2 linked regions of the Azospirillum brasilense genome follow. The protein of the gene in region 2 binds, or shares a complex with, the protein of the main gene of each other region. Links are inferred from orthologs where the notes say so. Each region holds a gene or a part of one and is shown on either strand. Other genes may lie near its edges.

Region 1 (3,117 bases), on a different replicon or contig from region 2:
TGCAGCTTCAGGAAGAGGGCTGGTCCTACCTCCGCCCGTGACTGGGCGCCCTACTCCGCCGCGACGTCCTCCAACAGGGCCGCCGTCGCCATCCCCACGGTCCCGGCGCCGATGGCCTGCCCGTCGACGCGCAGCAGCGGGCGCAGGCCCAGACTGTTGGTCAGGAAGGCTTCCTCGGCCCCCAGCAGATCGGCAACGGAAACCGGCGCCTCCCCGGCGTCGTCCCGTTCCAGGATCAGCGCGCGGCGGATGCCCGGCAGAGCGCCCTCGGCGACCGGCGGAGTCAGCAGGCGCCCCTCCCGGACGATGAACAGATTCGCCACGCTGGACTCGGCCAGACGGCCCGCGCCGTTGAGCAGGAGGGCCTCCCCCGCGCCGCGCGCCGCCGCCTCCTGGCGGGCGAGGATGGAATCCAGGTAGTTCAGCGACTTCACCCGCGACAGCGGCGAATGCTCGTTGCGCCGGGTGGATTGCGCGATGACCGCCTCGACCGGGCCGGCGGGCGGCGGCGCGGAGACCAAGGTCATCAACAGAGTCGGCGCGGCGTCCGCCGGCGGCAGCACGCCGCGCGCGCCGGTCCCCCGCGTCAGCGTGATCCGCAGCACGCCCTCCGCCCGGCCCTGCGCCGCGATCAGCCCCCCGGCGGCGGCGGCCAGCGCCGCAATGCCATAGGGAAGCGGCAGGCCGAGCAGCGCCGCGCTGTCCGCCAGCCGGGCGAGGTGCCGGTCGAGATGGCGGGCGGTGCCGCCGGACACCCTGATCGTCTCGAACAGCCCGTCTCCCAGCGTGAAACCGCGGTCCGCCGGATCGATGCGGGCCTCCGCCGCCGGCAGCAGGCGCCCGTTCAGCCAGACGACGGTCATGGCCGGGCTCATCCCAGGGCCTCCTCCAGCGCGCGGAGCTGGGCGCGGATCTTGACCATCATCTCCTCATGCTCGTCCGCCGGATCGGAATCGGCGACGATGCCGCCGCCGGCCTGGGCGATCACCGCATCCGGCGTGATCGACAGGGTGCGGATGACGATGCTGCTGTCCATCGCGCCGTCGAAGCCGAGCCAGGCGACGGAGCCGCAGTAGGCGCCGCGCCGCGCCACCTCCAGCTCGTCGATGATCTGCATGGCGCGGATCTTGGGCGCCCCGGTGATCGAGCCGCCGGGCAGCGCCGCCCGCAGCAGGTCGACCGCCCCCAGGCCGGGCCGCAGCCGCGCCGTGACCACCGAGACGAGGTGATGGACGCTGGCGAAGCTCTCCAGCCCGTAAAGCGTCGGCACCCGGACGCTGCCAACCCGCGACACCCGGCCGAGGTCGTTGCGCAGCAGGTCGGTGATCATCAGGTTTTCCGCCCGGTCCTTGACGCTGGCCACCAGCTCCGCGGCGGCGGCGGCGTCCGCGGCGGGGTCGGCGTAGCGCGGGCGGGTGCCCTTGATCGGGCGCGTCTCCACCTCCCCGGTGGCGCTGAGGCGGATGAAGCGCTCCGGCGAGGCGCTGGCGATGCACAGGCGCGGGCCGCAGTCGAGATAGGCGGCGAAGGGCGCCGGACTGATCGCGCGCAGCCGGCGGTACAGCGCGTAGGTGTCCAGCCCGGCGGGCCGGTCGGCCAGGAAGCGCTGCGTGAAGTTGGCCTGATAGATGTCGCCGGCCCGGATGTACTCCAGCACCCGCTCCACCCGCGCCAGATAGTCGTCGCGCTCCAGCTCGCTCCGCCAGGGGGCGGCCGGGATGGGGCCGAGGGGGGACGCTCCGCCGCCCTCCAGCCGGGCGGCCAGGGCGCGGGCGCGGGCCTCGGCCTCCGGGCGGGCGGCGATCACCCAGGCGCGGCGCTCCGCATGGTCGAAGGCGGCCACCGCGTCGTAGAAGCCGAAGGCCATCTCCGGCTGGCCGCCGGGGTTGGCGTGGCGCGAGCGGATGCGCTCCAGCCGCAGCCCCGCCTCGTAGCCGATGAAGCCGACCGCCCCGCCGCAAAAGGGCGCCGGTCCAGGCGGGCCTTCGGGCCGGGCGTGGCGCGCCAGCTCCTCCGCCAGAACGGCGAAGGGGTCGCCGTCCACCGGCCGGCCGTCGAGATAGGCCCGCCCGTCCAGCGACTCCAGGGTGCGGACGGGCTCCGCCGCGATGTAGCTGTAGCGGCCATGGGCCGGGTGCGCGGCGGCGCTGTCGAGCAGCATCGACCAGGGCTGTCCGGACAGGGCGCGGAAGGCCTCCGCCGGATCGGCGCATGACAAGGGGATCGCCAGCATGGCGGCACAGCTTCCTGTAAGACCGGCCTTCACATGAGAATGGTGGCGCCGCCGTCCACCACCAACACATGCCCATTGACGTAGGAGGCGGCGGGCGAGGCCAGGAAGACCGCGGCCCCGGCGATCTCCTCCGGGCGGCCCCAGCGACCGATCGGGGTGCGTCCCTCGAAATAGGCGGACAGGGCCGGGTTGCCGGTGATGCCGGCGTTGGTCTCCGTCGCGAAGAAGCCCGGCGCGATGGCGTTGCTGGTCAGGCCCTTTCCGCCATACTCGGCGGCGAGCGCCCGCACCATGCCGGCCAGCCCGGCCTTGGCGGCGGCGTAGACCGCATCGTTGGCGCGGGCGATTTGCCCGGAGATGGAGGTCACCGTGATCAGCCGCCCGAAGCCCTGGGGCAGCATCAGCCGCGCCGCCTCCCGCGCCAGGATCAGGCCGGCGGCCAGATCGACGTTGAGCAGCTCGCTGATTTCCTCGTCGGCGAAGTCGGTCAGCGGCTTGCGGTTGCGCTGCCCGACATTCTGCACCAGCACGTCCAGCCGCCCGTGATCCCGCGCGATCCGCGCGTAGGCGTCCCGCACCGCGTCGCGGTCGGCCACGTCGAAGGCCAGCACCGAGGCCCGCCCGCCCGCCGCGGCGATGGCCTCGGCCACCGGCTCCAGCCGCGCGGCGTCACGCCCGTTCAGCAGCACATGGGCGCCCGACCCGGCCATGGCGCGGGCGATTTCCAGACCCAGCCCGCGCCCGGACCCGGTGACCAGCACCACCCGGCCTTCGAGCGAGAACTGCGACAGATAGGGAAGATGCGGAGCGGTCATGGTCACCGATGCGGAGGACGTGAACGGTTTTGCAGGTTTAGCAGATGCTCCGCCGGATGGCACCCCGTT
Region 2 (3,013 bases):
GCGCCAGCGACGGCGGGTCGAAGTCCGGGCGGATCAGGCCCTTGGACGGGCTGGCCTTCTTGATCTCGGCGATCAGGCCGTAGCGGCCCCCGTCCACCGTGCGGCGCAGCGCGCGGATGAAGCCGCGCGCCGGGTCGGCGCTGCGGGCATCGTCCTCCACAGCGGACAGCGGGCGGGCGGATTTGCGGGCTTGGACCAGCGCGCGCTTGTCGTCGCAGATGCGGGTCAGGACGTCGCTCATGGCGCGGCAACCGGTTCGTTGGTGATGGACGAATTGGTGATGGACACGAGGTGCTGGAGCACGGCGCGGGCAGCGCCGCTGTCGATGGCGTGGCGGGCCCGCTCGACGCCTTCCTTCAGGTCGCCGGCCTTGCCCGCCACATGCAGCGCGGCGGCGGCGTTCAGCAGGACGATGTCGCGATAGGCGCCCTGCGCCCCGTCGAACAGCGCGCGGATGGCCTCGGCGTTCACATGGGCGTCGCCGCCCTTCAGAAGCTCCGGTCGGGCGCGGAAGATGCCGGCCTGCTCCGGTTCGATCTCGAACACCGTGACCTCGCCGTCCTTCAACTGCGCAACGGTGGTCGGGCCGGTGGTGGTGATCTCGTCCAGCCCGTCGGAGCCATGGACGATCCAGGCGGCCTCCGACCCCAGCCGCTTCAGCACATGGGCCAGCGGCTCCACCCACTGCTTGGCGTAGACGCCGAGAAGTTGGCGCTTGGCGCTGGCCGGGTTGGACAGCGGCCCCAGCAGGTTGAAGATGGTGCGGGTGCCCAGCTCCACGCGGGTCGGGCCGACGTTGCGCATGGCGAGATGGTGGCGCGGCGCCATCAGGAAGCCGATGCGGGCGTCCCACAGGGCCTTGCGCACCAGACCCAGGTCGCAGTCCAGGTTGACGCCCAGCGCGCCCAGCACGTCGGCGGCGCCCGACTTGGACGACATGGCGCGGTTGCCGTGCTTGGCCACCGGCACGCCGCAGGCCGCGATGACCACGGCCGCGGCGGTGGAGATGTTGTAGGTGCCCGAGCCGTCGCCGCCGGTGCCGCAGGTGTCGATGGTGCCGTCCGGCGCCTCCACCGGGATCGCCTTGGCGCGCATGACGCGGGCGGCCCCGGTGATCTCGTCCACCGTCTCGCCGCGCACGCGCAGCGCCATCAGGAAGCCGCCCATCTGCGACGGGGTGGCGTTGCCCGACATGATGATGTCGAAGGCCAGCGAGGCCTCCGCTTCGTTCAGGGCGTTGCCGGCGGCGACCTTGGCGAGGATCGCCTTCATGTCGGTCAGGTCGCCGTGCGGCGCGGACGGCGTGCTCATGCGGCGGTCTCCAGCCGGCGGGTCGTGTTCAGGAAGTTTTCCAGGATCTTGTGCCCGTGCTCGCTCTCGATGCTTTCCGGGTGGAACTGCACGCCGTGGATCGGCAGCTCGCGGTGGGACAGCGCCATGATCAGCCCGTCCTCCGTCTCGCCGGTCACCTCCAGGCAGGCGGGCAGGGTGGCGCGCTCGACGATCAGCGAGTGGTAGCGGGTGGCCCGGAAGGGCGAGGGCAGGTCCTTCAGGACGCCGCGCCCCTGGTGGAACATGCGGTCGACCTTGCCGTGCATCGGCACCGGCGCGCGCAGCACCGTGCCGCCGAAGGCCTGCCCGATGGCCTGATGGCCCAGGCACACGCCCATCAGCGGAACGCCGGCCTTGGCGGCGGCGTCGATCAGCGGCAGGCAGATGCCCGCCTTGTCCGGGTCGCAGGGGCCGGGCGACAGCACGATCCCTTCGGGGCGGAGCGCCATGGCCTCCTCCACCGTCAGGCTGTCGTTGCGGCGGACGTCCAGTTCGGCGCCCAGTTCGCCCAGGTAATGGACGAGGTTGTAGGTGAAGCTGTCGTAATTATCGATGAGCAGCAGCATGGGGCGCCCCGGCATCCTTCCGGCCTGTCGTTTCCGGTCCGTCGGTCTCGGGTCCATTGTTCCCGGCCCGATCGTCCCGGAATAGCGTTCCGGCCTTGTTCCAAGGCGGGTACCCTAGCGGCTGGAGCGGTGGATTTCCAGCCCGTCCGAACCTCGACTCGGCGGAGAATCAGCGGCAGAGGAACTGCGGCGCCGTCGCCGGCTTGTCCAGCACCATGCCGCGCGCGTCGGTCTCCTCGGTGATCTGGCAGCGCCGCACCGTGCGCGGCAGGTCGATGGCCAGCGTGGCCTGCGTTCCGGCGTAGCGGCAGATCAGGAAGACGTTGTCGCGCCGCGCGGCGGGGAAGTCCCATTGCCGGATCTCCGAGCGGCCCCGCCGCAGGCTGCGGTCCGGCTCCAGCGCCGCCGGGGCCGGGGCGGCCATCTGCGCCGCCCGGTCGCCCTCCACCAGGGTGACGCCGGCGAAGGCGTGCTGGTCCTTCGCCGGGTAGGGCGACCAGCCGCCGGGCGCCTCCGGCTGGGCCTGCACGGTCAGGCTGGCCGGGCAGCGGACCTCGTTCGCGAGGGCGGGGCCGGCGGTGGCGGTGATGAGGAGCGTCAGGAGGATCAGGGTGCGGAGCATGGCGGGTCACAGCATAGTCCCAGCCGGCAGGCGCCTCCACCCCGCTCCGCTGTTGCAGGGACGGTGCGGGGGTGCCACCTTGCGCGCAAACCGGAAACCAGGGTTCGAGATTCCTTCCCATGGCCAAGAAAACGCCGCGCAAGCCCCAGAAAGCCGCGGCACGGAAGCCATCGCCGAAAACGCCCGCCGCCGCATCGGGGCGCGCCGTCTCGCCGGTCCTGCTGGCGCTGGCCGGTGTGATCGCGGTCTTCGCGGTGGCGCTCGGCGCGCGATTCATCATCGGGCGCGACGCGCCGGAGACGGAGACCGTCGTGGAGCGGGAGGCGCCGGTCATCGCCCCGGCCGCGCCGATCAAGACGCCGCCGCCCAAGGTCGCAGATGCGCCGCCCCCGCCTCCGCCTCCGCCGGTTCGCGAGGCCGAACCGGCTCCGGCGCCCGTTCCGGCACCGCCTCACCAAGTGACCGAGGCTCCGGCCCCCGTTCCGGTTCCCGC

The links.
Region 1: the proteins of AMK58_RS06405 (region 2) and pabB are in contact, whole or in part, in a solved structure (PDB 8RP0), measured with the Escherichia coli proteins. The link is inferred for Azospirillum brasilense from one-to-one orthologs.

What each region holds. Positions count from the first base shown.
Region 1 is NZ_CP012916.1:706,058-709,174, forward strand. The notes cover bases 53-2,946. They hold pabB (aminodeoxychorismate synthase component I), read right to left. Parts: upstream 2,234-2,946; coding sequence 872-2,233; downstream 53-871. Other genes in these bases: AMK58_RS24445 (aminotransferase class IV), read right to left, coding at 53-875; AMK58_RS24455 (SDR family oxidoreductase), read right to left, coding at 2,263-2,946. Outside these bases: AMK58_RS24440 (DsrE family protein), read left to right, coding at 1-41; more of AMK58_RS24445, read right to left, coding at 51-52; more of AMK58_RS24455, read right to left, coding at 2,947-3,048. UniProt on the Escherichia coli protein: Part of a heterodimeric complex that catalyzes the two-step biosynthesis of 4-amino-4-deoxychorismate (ADC), a precursor of p-aminobenzoate (PABA) and tetrahydrofolate.
Region 2 is NZ_CP012914.1:1,393,931-1,396,943, forward strand. What follows is about bases 104-2,893. They hold AMK58_RS06405 (anthranilate synthase component II), read right to left. Parts: upstream 1,899-2,893; coding sequence 1,308-1,898; downstream 104-1,307. Other genes in these bases: trpC (indole-3-glycerol phosphate synthase TrpC), read right to left, coding at 104-241; trpD (anthranilate phosphoribosyltransferase), read right to left, coding at 238-1,311; AMK58_RS06410 (STY0301 family protein), read right to left, coding at 2,068-2,520; AMK58_RS06415 (divergent polysaccharide deacetylase family protein), read left to right, coding at 2,640-2,893. In the rest of the region: more of trpC, read right to left, coding at 1-103; more of AMK58_RS06415, read left to right, coding at 2,894-3,013. UniProt on the Escherichia coli protein: Part of a heterodimeric complex that catalyzes the two-step biosynthesis of 4-amino-4-deoxychorismate (ADC), a precursor of p-aminobenzoate (PABA) and tetrahydrofolate.